2 regions of the Pseudomonas sp. LBUM1676 genome follow, and region 1 is predicted to be linked to the other one. Evidence: predicted binding sites of a transcription regulator. Region 1 holds the regulator's gene; the other holds the start of a gene.

Region 1 (9,807 bases):
AGAACCGTCTTCGGTTTCCGGCGGGTTGGGCGTTACTTTGAACATAGATGGAACTCCAAATCAGAAATGAGGAGCCATCACCCTCGCTACCAAACGAAGAGGTGGTGGCCATACGCGGGTTGGTAGACCGGTGACTTGGAAACCGGCGCGCCCGAAGGCGCCCTGCGCATGGCCACCATAAAACACAGACCGCAAGGCCTGCTTCAAGTGTGCTACGCACGAAGTCTACCGGGCTACCAAACCCGATCGCTGTTGTTCAGCGACCAAGAAACGATAGAGCCCGGCCCTCAGGCGCACAAGCCAGCGGATTCTGGCAAAGTCGTAGGCTGCGGCGCAAGGATGTGTAGGCTTTGTAAGTGACTGGAGATGTCGATTAAACATAAATGTTTAAAATCAAAAGATCGCAGCCTTCGGCAGCCCAAACAGACGCATACACCCTCTCGGAGCTGCAGAAGGCTGCGATCTTTTGACCTTGAAGCGGCAGGCCGCCAGTTACTGCCTAAAGTGAATGTAGCCGGGTCGTATGCCAGGTGAGCTTGTTGGAGTTGCTGGGCGCGGCCTTTTAACCTTAACTTGAGACCGGCTAAGGGGTGTCCTCTTTTTTGTCGCAGTCCCACTTTTCCTCGATTTTTCTGCGAACTTTTAACTTCAATGTAACTTATTAATTTCAGTCACTGAATTCGCTGAGATTACTGTCGTCTAAATCATCATGGCGCTGAAAATTTCTTCTTATTTTCTGCGTATTAATAAAATGCTCTTCTCTGTTTATAAAGGCCGGGGGAGGTGGGCGCCCGATGTCAGCATTTTTTGCCTCAGATGGGAGCAGAGGTCTTCCCAAAGTTGAAGAGTGTGACTCGATGGCAAATGCACTCTTATGATAATTTGTAACGCTCTTTGCGTGATAAGGCAGTATCCCTTTTTCGAAACCTTGGATGAATGGAGTACCACGATAAGCGCTTGTTAATTTTGGCATTGTTTCTGCCGATTTATATACAATCAATTTCATTTCTTTCGATGCAAGGGCAAGATTGCGCAAATCTGCTCCCACTACTTTTTCGACGATTGCTTTATAAATATATGGATGATTCTCAAATCTTCCAAGCAGCGCGAAATTCCCCAATGCTGAAGCTGGTTTTGCTACTGGGATCACCGAGGTTGGGGTTTCGCTGAACATCATCAGCGCCTTAAGCAAGAGAGCGTGCCCTGTCGGATCCCTCCGATTAACCGGATCACCCGCGCAATACGCATACGCATTTAACCCACCCTTCCCAAACGGACTCCAACTGTCCGGGCTGTTAAATCGCATCAGCACCGGATGAAACGCCCGATATCCATTCCCCAACAAATAACACCCAGTTATCGGATCCGGCCGTTCGCCGTTGAAGCCGAGCAGGCTGAGTAATCCGCTTTCACCAGGACGATGACCATAGGGCGAGTAGGCGATGGGTTGACCGGGACTGTCGGTCTTGAGCGCCTGCAACACCGAACGCTGTTGATCGGTTGCCAGCAGCGTGGAGTCGGGCTCCTCACCCTCACTCCGTTGTTGCGCCAACAACTGGTCGCCATGCTGAATGATCGAATAGCGCATTGCGCCCTGTATCTCGGTGACGAGCCTGCTTTTGCAGTAAAAGCGCTGGCGCTCGGGGATGTCTGGCAGGGCGTGACTGGTCAGTCGATCAAGGGGGTCGTAATGATATTGGCAGAGCACGGTTTCGCGCGGCGATGGCATGGGTGGTTGCTCCGAAGATCCGAAGTGCGGGAGCTCAGTATTGGCGGCTTTGCAAGGGTTGGGTACTAGCAGAACTGATAGGTTCGCTGGGTTTGTGCGTTTTGATTTGCTGGTCAGTAGCGCGCTTTCTGAGATATTCGCTGACCCCAAAAGGGGACGCTGTCCCGTCCTGATTAAGGTTTACACCTTCGGCAGCTCCTACAGGGTGCTCGCAATACCTGTGTAGAAGCTGCCAAAGGCTGCGATCTTTTGATCTTGAAGCGGCTGACCGGCTGTCACCGCCTAAGTGTGATGTAGCCGGGTCGCCTGCCAAGTGAGCTTGTTGGGATTGCTGGGCGCGGCGGTTTTTAACCTTGCTTGAGACCGGGTATTGGGTGACTTGGCCTGCTTTGATGAGTGGATGACTCACTGAGCCCTCCGGACATTATCATTGGAACTGCTTGGTGAATCAGGTGCCCTAAGGGAAAGTGCATCATGATAATTGGGTGGGCCACCAGGTGTATAGTTAATGACTCCATCCTGCGCAAGGCGATTAACTCTTGATTCGGTAACTCGCATAGCCTCGTGATGCACGAATCGAGTGTGTTTGTCAAATATACTAGTTATTTCATCCTCCATGTTTTTGTGTAGCGATTTTCTATTGTTGACTTTAAGGTCGTAAAGGATAGCTGTGTGTTTTTTCATGTTTTGCGTGGTGGATGATCGAAGATAGAATATTTGTTCATTGTTGGTTATCTTGAATGGAGGGTTTTCAAAATAACTGAAGTCGCTGGTTATTTCAGACATGCTCTTGGTTATGGTCTTTTCCAATAAGATTTTTTCGGCTGTTGTGCCTATTTTTGCTGCCTCTTTTCTTAAAGCTCGTGCACCACCCAGACTTCTTTTTGTTGCATATAACGCATCTATGGTGTTTTTTCCTACTGGGGCTGATGAGTTTTTTGACATAGCACTAAGAAGGTTTTTTACCAAAGCGTGTCCTGTTGGGTCTGCTTTATTGATAGGGTCTCCTGCGCAATAAGCATACGCATTCAACCCGCCTTTCCCAAACGGACTCAAACCGTCCGGGCTATTAAACCGCATCAACGCCGGATTAAACGCCCGATATCCATTTCCCAATAAATAACACCCAGTCACCGGATCCGGCCGTTCGCCGTTAAAGCCGAGCAGGCTGAGTAACCCGTTTCCAACAGGGCGGTGACCATAGGGCGAATAGGCTATGGGTTGTCGTGGTTGATTCGTTTTGAGCGTGTGCAACACCGAGCGCTGCTGATCGGTGGCCAGCAGCGTGGTATCAGGCGCCTCCCCCTCACTTCGTTGTTGCGCCAACAGCTGGTCGCCATGTTGGACAATCGAATAAAGCATCGCCCCCTGTATCTCGGTGGCCAGCCTGCTTTTGCAGTAAAAGCGCTGGCGCTCGGGGATGTCTGGCAGGGCGTGACTGGCCAGTCGATCAAGGGGGTCGTAGTGATATTGGCAGAGCACGGTTTCGCGTAGCGATGTCATGGGTGATTGCTCCGAAGGTCCGAAGTGCGGGACCTCAGTATTCGCGGTTTTGCGAGGGTTGGGTACTAGCAGAACTGATAGGTTCGCGTGAGTTAGCCCGGTTGATTCAATGGGCCCGAAGGCTTCCTGAAAAGTGCTGCGGCAGTGTCGACCCCATCGCGGGCAAGCCCGGCTCCCACAGGTTTTGTGTTGTTCGTGAGATGGGCGGCAGCAGGGACGGCCTCTTCGCGAGCAGGCTCGCTCCCACAGGGGATCTGTGTTGTGCACAGAGTATGTGGCCAGCACAGATCCCCTGTGGGAGCGAGACCGGCTTGCCGGTGAAAGCGCCTGTCCTGTCGCCGCAAATTTCCGATAAAACATCACTACCCAAAAAACCCGCAAAAGTTGGAAGGCTTCTTGCAGTACCCCCTCTACGCCCGCATCTGGCGTCAAAAGTTTGCTTTAAAGGAACGGGGAAAGCCGGTGGATCGCTCTCAGTTATTCAACACTGCTCGCACGAATGTCGCCGACTTGAGTCGGGGCAATTTGGGTGTGCCGTTGTTGCTGCTGGTCATGCTGGCGATGATGATGCTGCCGATGCCACCGTTCCTGCTGGACGTGTTCTTCACGTTCAACATTGCCTTGTCGATCGTGGTGTTGCTGGTCTGCGTCTACGCCTTGCGCCCGCTGGATTTTGCGGTGTTCCCGACCATTCTGCTGGTGGCGACGCTGCTGCGGCTGGCGTTGAACGTGGCCTCGACGCGGGTGGTGATGCTCCACGGTCAGGACGGTCATGCCGCCGCGGGCAAGGTGATCCAGGCCTTCGGTGAGGTGGTGATCGGCGGTAACTACGTGGTCGGTATCGTGGTGTTCGCGATTTTGATGATCATCAACTTCGTCGTGGTGACCAAGGGTGCCGGGCGGATTTCCGAGGTCAGCGCGCGTTTCACCCTTGATGCCATGCCCGGCAAGCAAATGGCGATCGACGCCGATTTGAACGCCGGTTTGATCGACCAGAACCAGGCCAAGGCGCGACGCTCGGAAGTCGCCCAGGAAGCCGAGTTCTACGGTTCCATGGACGGTGCCAGCAAGTTCGTGCGTGGTGACGCCATCGCCGGCCTGTTGATTCTGTTCATCAACCTGATCGGCGGCATGGCGGTCGGTATCTTCCAGCACGGCATGACCTTCGGCGATGCCGGCAAGGTGTATGCGCTTTTGACCATCGGTGACGGTTTGGTGGCGCAATTGCCATCACTGCTGTTATCGACAGCCGCCGCGATCATGGTGACCCGTGCTTCCGGTTCCGAAGACATGGGCAAGCAGATCAATCGCCAGATGTTCGCCTCGCCGAAAGCACTGGCGGTCGCGGCCGGTCTGATGGCGGTGATGGGCCTGGTGCCAGGCATGCCGCACTTCTCCTTTCTCAGCATGGCGGCCCTGGCGGCCGGCGGCGCTTACCTGTTCTGGAAGAAGCAGAACTCGGTCAAGGTTCAGGCCCTGCAAGAGGTCAAGCGTCAGCAGGAGCTGCTGCCATCGCCGGCCCGCGCCCAGGAAACCAAGGAGCTTGGCTGGGACGACGTCACGCCGATCGACATGATCGGCCTGGAGGTCGGCTACCGCTTGATTCCACTGGTGGATCGCAACCAGGGTGGTCAGTTGCTGGCGCGGATCAAGGGTGTGCGCAAGAAGCTGTCTCAGGACCTGGGCTTCCTGATGCCGACCGTGCATATCCGTGACAACCTCGACCTGGCGCCGAGCGCCTATCGCCTGACCCTGATGGGGGTGATCCTGGCCGAAGCGGAGATTTACCCGGACCGGGAGCTGGCGATCAACCCGGGGCAGGTCTACGGTACGTTGAACGGCATAAACGCCAAAGATCCGGCTTTTGGTCTGGAAGCGGTCTGGATCGAAGTCAGCCAGCGCGCCCAGGCGCAATCCCTCGGATACACCGTGGTCGATGCCAGTACCGTAGTGGCAACCCATTTGAACCAGATTCTGTACAAGCACTCCAGTGAGCTGATTGGCCACGAAGAAGTCCAGCAACTCATGCAATTGCTGGCTAAAAGCTCGCCAAAACTCGCTGAAGAGCTGGTCCCGGGCGTGGTCTCGCTGTCGCAGCTGCTCAAGGTCTTGCAAGCGTTGCTGGCCGAACAGGTGCCGGTGCGGGACATTCGCAGCATTGCCGAGGCCATCGCGAACAACCCCGCCAAGAGTCAAGATACCGCCGCGCTGGTGGCCGCCGTGCGCGTCGGCGTATCCCGCGCCATCGTCCAAAGCATTGTAGGCACTGACTCCGAGCTGCCAGTGATCACGCTGGAGCCAAGGTTGGAACAGATATTGCTCAATAGTCTTCAGAAGGCGGGACAAGGCTCGGAAGAGGGCGTTCTGCTGGAACCAAGCATGGCCGAGAAGCTGCAACGTTCGTTGATCGAAGCGGCGCAGCGTCAGGAGATGCAAGGTCAACCGGTGATTCTGCTGGTCGCCGGTCCGATTCGCGCGATGTTGTCGCGGTTCGGCCGACTGGCAGTCCCGGGGTTGCATGTGTTGGCGTACCAGGAAATCCCTGACAACAAGCAAGTGACCATCGTTGCGACAGTAGGGCCCAACGGCTGAGGTAGTGGTGTATGCAAGTTAAGCGTTTTTTCGCCGCCGATATGCGTCAGGCCATGAAGCTGGTTCGTGATGAGCTGGGCGCTGATGCCGCCATCATTGGCAACCGCCGGATCGCCGGTGGTGTCGAGCTGACGGCGGCCCTGGATTACAAGCTGTCGGCGCTGGCCCCGCGGGTGCCGAACATGGAACTCGAGGACGAGCTGCGCAAGACCCAGTCGCGGATCGTCACCGCCCAGGCCGAACTGAGCCTGCGCAGCGAAGGCGAGAGCGACAATGCGACCAATCGCCAGTTGTTTGCCGGCCTGCCATTGACCGCCGCCGAACCGCTGATCGAGCCGACTTACACCGAACCCCAGCGTCCTGCGCCAGCGCCTGCCGCGGCAGCAGCAGGGGGTGTCGACCCGCGTGCGTTCGACTCGATGCGTTTCGAACTCAACAGCTTGCGTGAACTGATGGAAGTGCAGCTTGGCTCCCTGGCCTGGAATCAGCTGCAAGGCAGCCGTCCGGCCCAGGCCAACCTCTGGCGGCGCCTGCAACGCATCGGCCTGTCCGGCCCGCTGTCGCGGGATCTGCTGGCCATGATCACTGACATTGAAGAACCTCGTCAGGCCTGGCGCATGTTGCTGGCGCACCTGGCGCGGATGATCTCCACACCGGAAATCGAACCCCTGGAAGAGGGCGGGGTGATTGCCATGGTCGGCCCTGCCGGCATGGGCAAGACCACCACCCTGGCCAAGCTCGCGGCCCGTTACGTGCTCAAGTACGGCGCGCAGAACATCGCGCTGGTGAGCATGGACAGCTACCGTATCGGTGCCCAGGAACAACTCAAGACTCTGGGCCGCATCCTCAATGTCCCGGTGACGCACGTCGACCCGGGGCAGTCGCTGGTGCAGGCGCTGGATCCCTTGCTGCGCAAGCGCGTGGTGCTGATCGATACCGCCGGCCTTCAAGCCAGCGATCCGGCACTGCGCATGCAGCTCGAAAGCCTCGCCGGGCGAGGCATCAAATCCAGGAACTATCTGGTCCTGGCCACCACCAGCCAGAAACAGGTGCTGACCGCCGCTTATCACAGTTACAAGCGTTGCGGCCTCGCTGGCTGCATCCTGACTAAACTGGATGAAACGGCAAGCCTGGGCGAGGTGTTGAGCCTGGCCATCAGCCATGATTTGCCGGTGGCTTACCTGACCGATGGCCCGCGGATTCCGGATGATTTGCATCTGCCGCGTCGCCATCAGCTGGTCAGCCGCGCGGTCAGCGTGCAAATGCAGGAAGAACCCAGCGAGGAAGCCATGGCTGATATGTTCGCCGATATTTATCACAGCCCGACCAAACAGGTCGGCTGAGGTAGCAATGAATCGTTTTTGTACCTACATCGATGGTCTGCCATGCATTGTTCCGTTTGTGAACGCGCAGCCAGTAATGTGGCCTCCGTCTATGCAAGACAAGGTAATGAAATAACATGGGCAGCATGCATCCTGTACAGGTGATCGCGGTGACCGGCGGCAAAGGTGGCGTCGGCAAAACTAACGTGTCAGTGAATTTGTCCCTGGCCCTGGCGGAGCTCGGCCGGCGCGTCATGCTGCTGGACGCCGATCTGGGGCTGGCGAACGTCGACGTCCTGCTGGGACTGACACCCAAACGTACCCTGGCCGACGTGATCGAAGGCCGTTGTGAGCTGCGCGACGTACTGTTGCAGGGCCCCGGCGGCATCCGCATCGTTCCGGCCGCTTCCGGCACCCAGAGCATGGTGCATCTGAGCCCGGCGCAACACGCCGGCCTGATCCAGGCCTTCAGCGATATCGGCGATAACCTCGACGTATTGGTGATCGACACCGCCGCGGGCATTGGTGACTCGGTCGTCAGTTTCGTTCGTGCCGCGCAAGAAGTCCTGCTGGTGGTCTGCGACGAACCGACCTCGATCACGGACGCCTACGCCCTGATCAAGTTGCTGAATCGCGATTACGGCATGAACCGCTTCCGCGTCCTGGCCAACATGGCCCAGAGCCCGCAGGAAGGTCGCAACCTGTTCGCCAAGTTGACCAAGGTCACCGATCGCTTCCTCGACGTCGCCTTGCAATACGTCGGTGCGGTGCCGTACGACGAAAGCGTGCGCAAGGCCGTGCAAAAGCAGCGCGCCGTGTATGAAGCATTCCCGCGTTCCAAGTGTTCGCTGGCGTTCAAGGCGATTGCGCAGAAGGTCGATACCTGGCCGCTGCCTGCCAATCCTCGCGGGCACCTTGAGTTTTTCGTGGAGCGCCTCGTGCAACAAACGGCAGGACCGGTGCTATGACAGCCAGTGGCTATAACCTCTACAAAACGTCGGCCCGTGATTCGCAGTACGAGCTGATCGAGCGTTACGCGCCACTGGTAAAACGCATTGCCTATCACTTGCTGGCGCGTCTGCCGGCCAGTGTCCAGGTCGAAGACCTGATCCAGGCCGGGATGATCGGCCTGCTCGAAGTCTCGACCAAGTACGACGCCAGCAAAGGCGCCAGTTTTGAAACGTACGCGGGCATCCGGATCCGCGGCGCGATGCTCGATGAAGTGCGCAAGGGGGACTGGGCGCCACGTTCGGTCCACCGCAATACCCGGATGGTCAGCGACGCCATTCGCTCGATTGAAGCTAAAACCGGTCGCGACGCTAAAGATCACGAAGTTGCGGCCGAACTCCAATTGAGTCTCGACGATTATTACGGGATTTTGAACGATACCCTGGGCAGCCGGTTATTCAGTTTCGACGATCTGTTGCAGGACGGCGAACACGAAGGGCTGCACGAGGATGGCGCGAGTGCACATCCGGAGCCGTCGCGCGACCTGGAAGATGAACGCTTCCAGGCGGCGCTGGCGGACGCGATCGCCAATTTGCCGGAGCGTGAGCGACTGGTGTTGGCGCTGTACTACGACGAAGAGCTGAATCTCAAGGAAATCGGCGAGGTCCTGGGGGTCAGCGAATCCCGGGTCAGCCAGTTACACAGCCAGTGCGCGGCCCGTTTGCGGGGGCGTTTGGGGGAGTGGCGAGCGCGCTGAAGGCAGTGTGGGGACACTGCGAACGTGGCTGGTGTGGGGTTGAACCGCGCCGGTCGCGATCTGTTGTGCTCCAGACAGTCATCGAGTGCATCGCCGGATTGATTGAAATGGCGCGTCCAGGTGCTGGGCGCGTTTAAGACTGCTTGGAGGTCGAATTGGACAAGAACATGAAAATCCTCATCGTTGATGACTTCTCAACGATGCGGCGGATCATAAAAAACCTGTTGCGTGACCTCGGGTTCACCAACACGGTCGAGGCGGATGATGGCACTACTGCCATTCCGATGCTCAACAGCGGCAGCATCGACTTTCTGGTCACTGACTGGAACATGCCTGGCATGACCGGCATCGATCTGCTGCGTCACGTACGCGCCGATGAAAAGCTCAAGCACCTGCCGGTGCTGATGGTGACCGCTGAAGCCAAGCGCGAGCAGATCATCGAAGCGGCCCAGGCCGGGGTCAACGGCTATGTGGTCAAACCCTTCACGGCCCAGGCGTTGAAAGAAAAAATCGAGAAGATTTTCGAACGCATTGGTTGAGCAACTGCGCCACGGGGGAGCTATGGAACAAAAAGAATGTTCACAGGGCGATTTCGAATCGACCCTGAAAAAACACGCGGTCGAATTGGTCGAAAGCCTGGAAAAAGGCAAGTTCGGCGACGCGGTGCAATTGATCCATGAGCTCAACCAGACCCGTGACCGCGGCCTGTATCAGGAAGTGGGCAAGCTCACCCGCGAGTTGCATAGCGCGATCGTCAATTTCCAGATTGACCCGCACATGCCGCAAGCGGAGGAAGTGTCCCAGATCACGGACGCCACCGAGCGCCTGGGCTACGTGGTCCGGCTGACCGAAGCCGCGGCCAACCGCACCATGGACCTGGTCGAGAACGCCACGCCGCTGGTCAACGGCCTGAGCAACGAAGCCCAGGCTTTGAGCACTGATTGGGGCCGGTTCAT
Region 2 (9,807 bases), 400 kb from region 1:
CGATGGTGTCCTGCAGGTGCATTTTGGTGCGTTGCAGTTCGCGCTCCAGGTTGGACAACACCTGGCCTTCGGTTTGTAGCACGGTGGTCGCCGCCAATTCCGAAGGGTCGACCTCTACCTCATCGAATATCACCAGCACGTAGTCGCCGTCCGATTCTTCATCCTTGTAGGGATGGACGACCAGATCGATCAAGTAGCGCCGGTCCTCGCGCTTGATCGGCACTTCGCGGGATTTGACCGGCTGGCCGCTCTGCTGGACCTGGAACAACGTGGTGCGGATCTCCAGGCGCAGCTCCGGAAGAATCAGCGTCAGCAAGTTGCGCGACAATTCACCGCCGACATGCCGCAGGAAGCGTCCGGCACTCTCACTCATGTGCAGGATGTCGGCATTGGCATCGACGATCATGCTCGGTGGCGCGGACTGTTCCAGGGCGCATTGATGAATATCGGCGACGGACAATTTACGCGGCTGGCTGTTTTTCGGCGCCTGTTGGGAAACACTGGTTCGCACGTAGCCACCGCGGGGCATGGTCGGGGTGCGACGGCTGTTGGCCGTGCCGGTTTTGGCGCGGAAGATCCGGTTGCGCTTGTCTACCGGAGCGAACAGTTCATGGCACGCGTCCGCGCTCTCGGAAGAGCCGAGAAACAGGAAGCCGCCGGGGCGCAGGGCAAAATGGAACATCTGCAGGATTTCCCGTTGCACCTCGCGATCCAGGTAGATCAGCAGGTTTCGGCAAACGATCAGGTCGATTTGCGAGAAGGGCGGATCGGACAACAGGCTGTGTTTGGCGAACAGGACCTTTTCGCGAATTTCCTTGCGAATTCGATAGTGGTCGTTCTCCTTGGCGAAGTAATGGCGCAACCGCGTGGGCGGTACGTCGGTAACGATCGCTTGCGGGTACAGCCCGGCCCGGCCGACGCTGATGGCGCGCTCGTCGATGTCGGTGGCAAACAGTTGAAACGAGGCCGCGCTTCTGTCCAGTTGCAGTTGGTCGTTGAGCAGCATCGCCAGGCTGTAGGCTTCTTCGCCCGTGGAGCAGCCAGCGGACCAGACGCGGATCTCGTCTTTCTCCGGTTGCGCCGCTACCACGGCGCTGATCAGCTGCGGCACGACATCCCGCTCCAGGGCTTCGAAGGCCTCACGGTCGCGGAAGAAGTTGGTCACGCCGATCAGCATGTCGCCCAGCAGTGCCTTGGTTTCCTCGGGGTTGTTTTGCAGGAAGCGGTAGTAGGAAGCCAGGTCCGGCTGGGCGGTGACCTGCATCCGGCGTTCAATCCGGCGCAACACGGTGGCGCGTTTGTAGTGCTTGAAATCATGGCCGGTGCCGGTGCGCAACTGGATCAGAATGTCGTGCAGCCATTGTTCGGCAACCACGGCTTCGCGTTCGGACGCGGCGGCAATGGCGTGCAGTTCGGGGTCGTTGGCGGTAGGCAAGTTGATTTCCTGAGAGTTACGCCACAGTTCCAGCAGCTTTTGCGGCATTTCCACCACTGGCAACACCAGGTCTACCAGGTGCGTGTCGATGGCTGCGCGGGGCATGCTGTCGAACTCGGCGTCTTCCGGTGCCTGGGCTAGGGTGACCCCACCCTGTTCCTTGATACGCGACAACCCGACAGCACCATCGGAACCCGAGCCTGACAGCACCAGACAAAATGCCCGCTCGCGGTGCACATCGGCCAGGTCGCGGAAGAACAGATCGATGGACGCATGGCGCCCTTGACCCGGGTCACAGGGGCGGACTTCAAGAAATCCATCATTCATCGCCAGCCGTTGCGCCGGTGAAATGACATACACCCGGTTTTTCTCGATGGGCACCGTTTCGGTGACCTGCAGCACCGGCATCTTGGTCGATTCCTGGATGATTTTGTCGGCGATGCTTTGGTGGTCGGGGGATAGATGGAGGATGATCACGAACGCCATGCCGTTGTCCTGCGGCATGTTTTCGAAGAACAGTTTGATGGCTTGCAGTCCGCCGGCCGACGCGCCAATGCCCACCACCGGAAAATCCAGGGTGCCGGGGCGCAAGGCGTTTTGTTCGGAAACAGTGTCCGAACGCTTGGGAGTGGTGGTCATGACTTCGGCCTTTGGCAGCGACGGAAAGCGTCTTGAGTTCAAGCGACGGGCAGGGCACATCAATAGGTCAGGATAATCCCGTTTTTCAATAACGCCTTCAAATATATAGCTCCGAAATCGGAGTCACCCTCGTATCACCAAAAGCGTTTTCTGATCGTCGATGATTTTCGGATTTGCGCAGTTTCGTCCTGATGGCCAGGCAACTGCAAATACTCGGACAGCCCGATGCCGGTGCACCTGTATCACGTATTCGCCAGCAAGCCGACTCCTGCAAGGACGTGTTCATCCGCCATGAAGTATTTTGTTTGCCGGTGCTTGATATTCCGAACAGGCGGAGCCTATTTTGTACGGTCGCCGTTCGCGGCTCGCACAATAACAAGGATTGCGTCATGACGACCGATGGCCAGCGTTCACTCGCGCAACGATTGACGGGCATTGATGAGATTGAATGTGTCACGCCGGACTTGAATGGCGTACCCCGTGGCAAGGTGATGACCGCCGAAGGATTTCTCGAAGGACGGCGCTTGCAGATGGCCCGTGGGGTGCTGCTGCAATGCATCATGGGCGGATATCCGCCAGCGCGTTTCTACGGCAGCGATGACGGCGACCTGGCGCTGGTTCCCGATCCTGCGCAGATCCACCGCTTGCCCTGGAGCGATCAACCGCGAGCCTTCGCCATTTGTGATGCGGATGAGTTGACCGGCGAGCGCTCAAATCTGTCCACCCGCGGCCAGCTCAAGGCCGTCATCGCGCGGTATGCAGCCCTCGGCCTGGCCCCGGTGGTGGCAACCGAGCTGGAATTCTTCGTCTTCGCCCCCAACCCCGACCCGACTCAACCCTTCCAGCCCCCGGTAGGCCTGGACGGGCGCCGCGAGGACGGTCACTCGGCGTTCAGCGTCAGTTCCAACAATGGCTTGCGGCCGTTCTTCAGCAAAGTCTACGCCTGCATGGCGGCCCTGGGCTTGCCCCGCGATACCTTCATGCACGAGATGGGTGTCAGCCAGTTCGAGATCAACCTGCTGCACGGCGATCCGTTGCTGCTGGCCGACCAGACCTTCCTGTTCAAGCACCTGCTCAAGGAAGTCGCGCTCAAGCATGGTTTGAACGTGGTGTGCATGGCCAAGCCCCTGGCACACACCCCAGGCAGTTCGATGCACATTCACCAGAGCATCGTCGAGATCGGCACCGGGCGTAACGTGTTCAGCGACGAGAGCGGTGAGCCGACCGCGACCTTCCGTCACTTCATTGCCGGTCAGCAGGCGGGCATGGCGGACTTCACCGCACTGTTCGCGCCGAATGTGAACTCCTACCAGCGTTTGTGTCATCCGTTCGCCTCACCGAATAATGCCTGCTGGTCCCACGACAACCGTGCTGCCGGTTTGCGCATTCCGGCCAGTTCGCCGCTGGCGCGTCGGGTCGAAAACCGTTTGCCGGGAGCGGATGCCAATCCGTATTTGGCGATTGCCGCGAGCCTGGCGGCGGGGTTATATGGCATCGAAAACCGACTGCAGCCAAGCGAGGCGATTCAGGGCGAATTCCAGGTGCCGGATAATCTTTCATTGCCGTGTACCTTGCATGCCGCTCTCGAGCGTCTGAAACGTAGTCAATTGGCGAAGGAACTGTTTGGCAAGGAGTTCATCGAAGGCTACGTCGCTTCGAAGACCATGGAGTTGACCAGCTTCTTTGATGAAATTACTCCCTGGGAGCGGCGTGTTTTAGCGGCCCAGGCCTGACGATCCGTCGACACCGGGCTATCTTTTCGGATAGTCCGTTTCTCACTGCAAGGAGCCGCTCGGAACGCCGATGCGCCAAATCTGGAAACCCTTTCGAGCGCTTTATTTCGCCTCGCTGATGATGTTGATCGGCTCAGGCTTGCTGAGTACTTACCTGGCCTTGCGCCTGGCCGCCGATAATGTCGACAGCCTGTGGGTCGGTGCGTTGATGGCGGCCAACTATTTCGGCCTGGTACTGGGCGGCAAGATCGGCCACAGGCTGATCGCCCGGGTCGGGCATATCCGAGCCTATTCGGCGTGTGCCGGGATTGTCGGCGCGGCGGTGCTGGGCCATGGCCTGGTGGACTGGCTACCCGCGTGGCTGTTTCTGCGGGTCATCGTCGGCCTCGGCATGATGTGCCAGTACATGGTCATCGAAAGCTGGCTCAATGAGCAGGCGGAAGCCAAACAGCGTGGCATCGTATTCAGCGGCTACATGATCGCGTCCTACCTGGGGCTGGTATTGGGCCAGCTGATTCTGGTCATGCATCCGGGCCTGGGTCTGGAACTGCTGATGCTGGTCGCCCTGTGCTTCGCCCTCTGTCTGGTGCCGGTGGCCCTGACCCAGCGGATTCACCCGGCAGCCTTGCACCCGGCGCCGATGGAGCCGCGCTTCTTCATCAAGCGCGTGCCGCAATCATTGAGCACGGTGCTGGGGGCGGGGCTGATCGTCGGCTCATTCTACGGCCTGGCGCCGCTGTACGCCTCGCAGCAAGGCTTGTCCACGGAGCAAGTGGGTCTGTTCATGGGTAGCTGCATTTTCGCCGGCCTGCTGGTGCAGTGGCCGCTGGGTTGGCTGTCCGATCGTTATGACCGGGCGCTGTTGATCCGCTGTTTTGCCTTCAGCCTGGCGCTGGCGGCATTGCCATTGGCGATCATGAAGCAGGTGCCGCTGGAAGTATTGTTCCTCGCCGGTTTCCTCTGCTCGCTGGTTCAGTTCTGCCTGTATCCGTTGGCAGTGGCGTTCTCCAATGACCACGTCGAGGGTGATCGTCGGGTATCCCTGACGGCGATGCTGCTGGTGACCTATGGTGTCGGCGCCAGTATCGGACCGCTGGTGGCGGGGGTGCTGATGAAGCTGTTCGGCAGCCAGATGCTGTATGCCTTCTTCAGTTTCTTCGCGTTGGTGCTGGTATGGCGGATCCGCCCTAAAGCGGTGACCAACCTGCACCAGGTGGACGATGCGCCGCTGCATCACGTCGCCATGCCGGACAGCATGTCGAGTTCACCGCTGGTGGCCTGTCTTGATCCACGGGTCGATGAGCAGGTGGTGCAGGAGCAGATGCAGAACCCGATCGAGCCCGAGCCGGACCCCGCACCTGAAACGGAGACCGAAACGCAGACTGAAACCGATTCGTCCCCGGATGACACTGACCTGGGGCGTGAGCAAAGCTTTACCGAGGCCAGGCCTTGACAGCTGATCCTTGAAACCTGGGATAAAAAAACGGGCAGTCACCGCAAGGGGCTGCCCGTTTTTTATGGTGCTTCGTTTCAGAGGTCGTCTTTGTCGAAGCGCCGCGCTTCGCGCTGAAGTTGATAGACGAACCGCTCGACCTGGCGCTGCACCAGCCCGCTCATGTTGTGAAAGCGCACGCCGGCGAAGGTGGTGGAGATTCTTTCTTCGAAGTGCAGGTACCGCAGTTCGACCGGTGCCGTCATTTTACCAAAGGGCAGGGCGGCGGCGAAGCGGTCGTAAACCTGGCCAAGCTGCAGGCTGCTGCTGATGTCGCCTTCGAAGCGTAACTTGCAACCGGTGGCGGAAATGTCCAGCAATTTACCGCTGATCGGTGCCTTGAGCTTTTCACCGTCCAGATTGACGTTGACCAATTGTGCCAGCTTCAACGCGGCGCGAAAGGCATTGCGCCGCTGATGGTAGACCACTTGATCGGGCAGGGGGCCGCGGTAGCAGCGGGTATCGCCGGAATCGTCGAGGGTCAGTGGGCCGTTGCTGTCCCAGGCAATGCGCACGCCGTCGTGGAAGCCTTCGACCTTGAATGGCTCGCCGGCCAGCAGGAAGCGTTCACCGTCGCGGGGAATCATTTCGTCCAGGGCGATCGTTTTGCGTTCACGGTCGATGTCCACCAGATAGCTCTGGAAGCGCTGGGTCCGTTCATGGAACGTAATGATCAGCGGGTCATGGCTCTCTTGCAGCTGACGCAGGTTGCCGGAGATTTCCAGGGGCGTGGAGAGCACCTTGGGTGGCTGCGGAGCATCTTCCGCGTTTAAGGCATTGGACACGGTTCATCAATCTCCAGACAAAATATGACTGCGGCTAGCCAGCATTTTGCCAGCATGTTTCGCGTCTTGATAGGGCGTGCTCATGAAGCAGGCTCAAGCCTGACTGAGCGGGCGCGGCTTTACGAGCGTGGAGAATGATCCGCTGGCATTGTAGAGCGCGGGCGGCTCACCGCCGGTGAGAATTTTCAGCTGGGTGGCCGTGGCGGCCTGCTGCATCACGATCGACTGGCCATTGCTGAGGTTGGCGGTCTGGCATTGGGCCAGAAGGTCGGTCAGCACATCGCTTTGCGTCAGCAATTGCTCACCGATGCTCGATTGGCTGGCCAACTGCTCAAGGCCCTGGCGAGTGGTGGGCAGGTTGAGACTGGCGAGGATTTCACTGCGCTTGCGGCCATGCTGCTCGAGCAGAATGATCAATGCCTGCTTGCGCGCCAGAATGTCTTCGAGCAGTCGCATGTCACGACCGTGCAAGGCGAGGGACTCGGTTTGCAGTAACTCAAGCAGTTGTTGCGCTGGGGCAAAGTCGTCGGTGATCAGTTGCAGCAAATTAGTGTCGTGCATGGCTGGCCTTGGGTTTTAAGCGTCCAAAAGCCTGGCGCGGGCCGTGGCCTAGCGCTGGGCTTCGAAGTTGAGCAGTTTGCTGGCTACACGGTTGCTGTCGACTTTATAGCTGCCATCGGCAATCGCTGCTTTCAACTCGGCCACCCGGGCTTTGTCGACGGCAGGCTGATCGCGCAGCGAGTCAGTGACCTTCTGCAACTTTTGAGCCTCATTGCTGAGGTGTACCGATTCCCCGCTTTTGACGGTACTGGCCTGTTCGGCCGGAGTGTTCAGCGGCGCGGATTTGCCGGCTTCGGCGGTTTCCCTGGCAACGCTGGTACGTGTACTGCCCGTCAGTGACGAGGAGCTGTTCAATCGGCTGAAATCGATGACCATGGTAAAAAACCTCTGGGTATTTGGACGCTTGCCATGTTTTCGGCCATACCCGGGAAAACTTTAGGCTCATTTCTCAATGAGCTTGCGCGCGTCAGCGCTTGCCCTGCCTGGAGCACAGTTTAGGTAACAGTCGAGTGGTGCGCCACATCTTCACTAACCAGAGCCCTACATGGCCACTTCCACCTGGCCTGGCGCGACAACCTGCGCCTTGATGACCCGCTGGGAGTTGAGGTTTTTCACTCGAATCTGTTCACGCAAGCCACCATTGGACAGGGCTTCACCCGGCATGCGCACGCTGAGCGTACCACTGCGGGCAGTTATCACTACCTGGTCGCCTTTGCTGATGACTTCAGCCTGTTCCATATGCACCAGGGTGATGACCTGGTCGGCGACCATTGGTCGGGTCAGTTTTTGCCCGATGGCCTGGTCGAGCGAGGTCAGGTAACCCTGATTGATCAGGCTAATGTCCCGCTCACGCAAAGTCACGTCTTGCGGCTCGACGATATCGGCGCGGCGCAGGGGCCGGGTGGTGGCCACAATGTCGCGAAACAGGCGCACTTGAGCGGGTACGAAGACCGTCCAGGGCGAACTGCCCTCGCAGCGCACCTTGACCGTTACCCGACCGAGCGGCCTGGCCGGGCTCTCGAGGGTCGCTGTCAATTCCTTGTCGCACATCGGCATGCGCAGGCGCGGATCGAGCTGATTGACCTGGATCTCGTAACGGCCTTCGGTTTGACTGGTCGCCAGATAGTCTTCTACGGTGAATTCAAGAAAGCCCTGGGTCACGCCGATAAGCATGTCAGGCAAGGTAACTGCGTCAGCAAGGGCAGGGCTGCCGGCGGTGAACAAGCACACGGCCGACATCGCACAGAGCACTCTGCGGTATGGTGATGTCAGGCGTCGGAAAAATGTCGGGTCTGTGTTCATAAGAGTTAAAAAGCAAGCGCCGTGCCGTTTAGTGATGAATGTGCGTCGCAACACACTTAGCGTTGGTGTAGGAGTCTGGGCATGGCTGGTGTAATGGATTCGGTAAACCAGCGCACGCAACTGGTAGGGCAGAATCGCCTTGAGCTGTTGTTGTTCCGTCTCGACGGCCAGCAGCTGTATGGAATCAACGTATTCAAGGTTCGTGAGGTGCTGCAATGCCCCAAGCTGACCCTGATGCCCAAATCCAATCCTGTCGTGTGCGGAGTGGCGAGTATTCGTGGGGCGACTATTCCGATTCTCGATCTGGCGATGGCGACCGGTTCCGGTCGGCTGAAAGATCAAAGCAATCCCTTCGTGATCATCACGGAGTACAACACCAAGACCCAGGGTTTCCTGGTGCGCTCGGTGGAACGCATCGTCAACATGAACTGGGAGGAGATCCATCCGCCGCCCAAGGGCACGGGACGCGATCATTACCTGACGGCGGTGACCCGGGTCGACAATCAGTTGGTGGAAATCATCGACGTCGAGAAAGTGCTGGCGGAAGTGGCGCCGACGCCGGAAGCGATTTCCGTCGGCGTGGTGGATGTCGAGACCCAGCACAAGGCGTTGTCCTTACGCGTGCTGACAGTCGATGACTCGTCGGTGGCGCGCAAGCAGGTCTCGCGTTGCCTGCAAACGGTCGGTGTCGAAGTGGTCGCGTTGAACGACGGTCGGCAGGCGCTGGACTACCTGCGCAAGCTGGTCGACGAGGGCAAGAAGCCGGAAGAAGAGTTCCTGATGATGATTTCCGACATCGAGATGCCGGAAATGGACGGGTACACGCTGACGGCCGAGATCCGCAACGACCCGCGCATGCAAAAGCTTCATATCATCCTGCATACTTCGTTGTCAGGTGTGTTCAATCAGGCGATGGTCAAGAAAGTCGGTGCCGATGACTTCCTGGCCAAATTCCGTCCTGATGACCTGGCCTCCCGGGTGGTCGACCGGATCAAGGCAGCAGATATCAGCTAGGGGCGTTTTGCCCCTGGCGGTTTACACGATTTAAGAGGCGGCATCTTTGTCTACGGGTAATTTGGATTTTGAACAGTTCCGGGTCTTCCTGGAAAAAGCCTGTGGCATTTTGCTCGGTGAAAACAAGCAGTACCTGGTCTCGAGCCGTCTCAACAAACTGATGGAACAGCAAGGCATCAAGTCCTTGGGTGAACTGGTGCAGCGCATCCAGACCCAGCCGCGCAGTGGCCTGCGTGAAATGGTGGTGGATGCCATGACGACCAACGAAACCCTGTGGTTTCGTGACACCTATCCGTTTGAAGTCTTGAAGAACAAGGTGCTGCCCGAAGCGATCAAGGCTGCCCCCGGCCAGCGCCTGCGGATCTGGTCGGCGGCGTGCTCGTCGGGCCAGGAACCCTATTCGCTGTCGATGTCCATCGATGAGTTCGAGCGGGTCAACCTGGGCCAGTTGAAGATGGGCGTGCAAATTGTTGCCACCGACCTGTCCGGGACCATGCTGAACAACTGCAAGACGGGCGAGTACGACAGCTTGGCCATTGGCCGCGGCCTGTCGCCGGAGCGCCTGCAGCGTTATTTCGATCCCAAGGGACCGGGACGCTGGGCCATCAAGGCGCCGATCAAGAGTCGGGTGGAGTTCCGCTCGTTCAACCTGCTGGACAGCTACGCGGCCCTCGGCAAGTTCGACATCGTGTTCTGCCGCAACGTGTTGATTTACTTCTCCGCCGAGGTGAAGAAAGACATCCTGTTGCGGATTCACGGGACGTTGAAGCGCGGTGGTTATCTGTTCCTCGGCGCGTCCGAAGCGCTGAACGGTTTGCCGGATCATTACCAGATGGTCCAGTGCAG

What was found. Region 1 encodes FliA, which starts transcription of late flagellar genes. Its sites were predicted from a motif close to CTAAAGTTTNNNNNNNNNNNGCCGNTAA; they were not measured.
Region 2: the regulator FliA is predicted to act here: its motif matches at 7,057-7,084, upstream of flgM (flagellar biosynthesis anti-sigma factor FlgM).

Annotation. Positions count from the first base shown of each region.
Region 1 is NZ_CP166777.1:5,052,142-5,061,948, reverse strand. It holds gene ACA041_RS23320 (DUF6124 family protein) at 1-45, opposite strand, end outside; gene ACA041_RS23315 (RHS repeat-associated core domain-containing protein) at 668-1,729, opposite strand; gene ACA041_RS23310 (RHS repeat-associated core domain-containing protein) at 2,135-3,232, opposite strand; gene flhA (flagellar biosynthesis protein FlhA) at 3,695-5,824, shown strand; gene flhF (flagellar biosynthesis GTPase FlhF) at 5,836-7,167, shown strand; gene fleN (flagellar synthesis regulator FleN) at 7,284-8,114, shown strand; gene fliA (RNA polymerase sigma factor FliA) at 8,111-8,851, shown strand; gene ACA041_RS23285 (chemotaxis response regulator CheY) at 9,019-9,390, shown strand; gene ACA041_RS23280 (protein phosphatase CheZ) at 9,413-9,807, shown strand, end outside.
Region 2 is NZ_CP166777.1:5,452,337-5,462,143, reverse strand. It holds gene ACA041_RS25245 (CheR family methyltransferase) at 1-2,074, opposite strand, end outside; gene ACA041_RS25240 (glutamine synthetase family protein) at 2,566-3,807, shown strand; gene ACA041_RS25235 (MFS transporter) at 3,878-5,260, shown strand; gene ACA041_RS25230 (flagellar brake protein) at 5,338-6,084, opposite strand; gene ACA041_RS25225 (flagella synthesis protein FlgN) at 6,178-6,645, opposite strand; gene flgM (flagellar biosynthesis anti-sigma factor FlgM) at 6,694-7,020, opposite strand; gene flgA (flagellar basal body P-ring formation chaperone FlgA) at 7,186-7,947, opposite strand; gene ACA041_RS25210 (chemotaxis protein CheV) at 8,029-8,961, shown strand; gene cheR (protein-glutamate O-methyltransferase CheR) at 9,008-9,807, shown strand, end outside.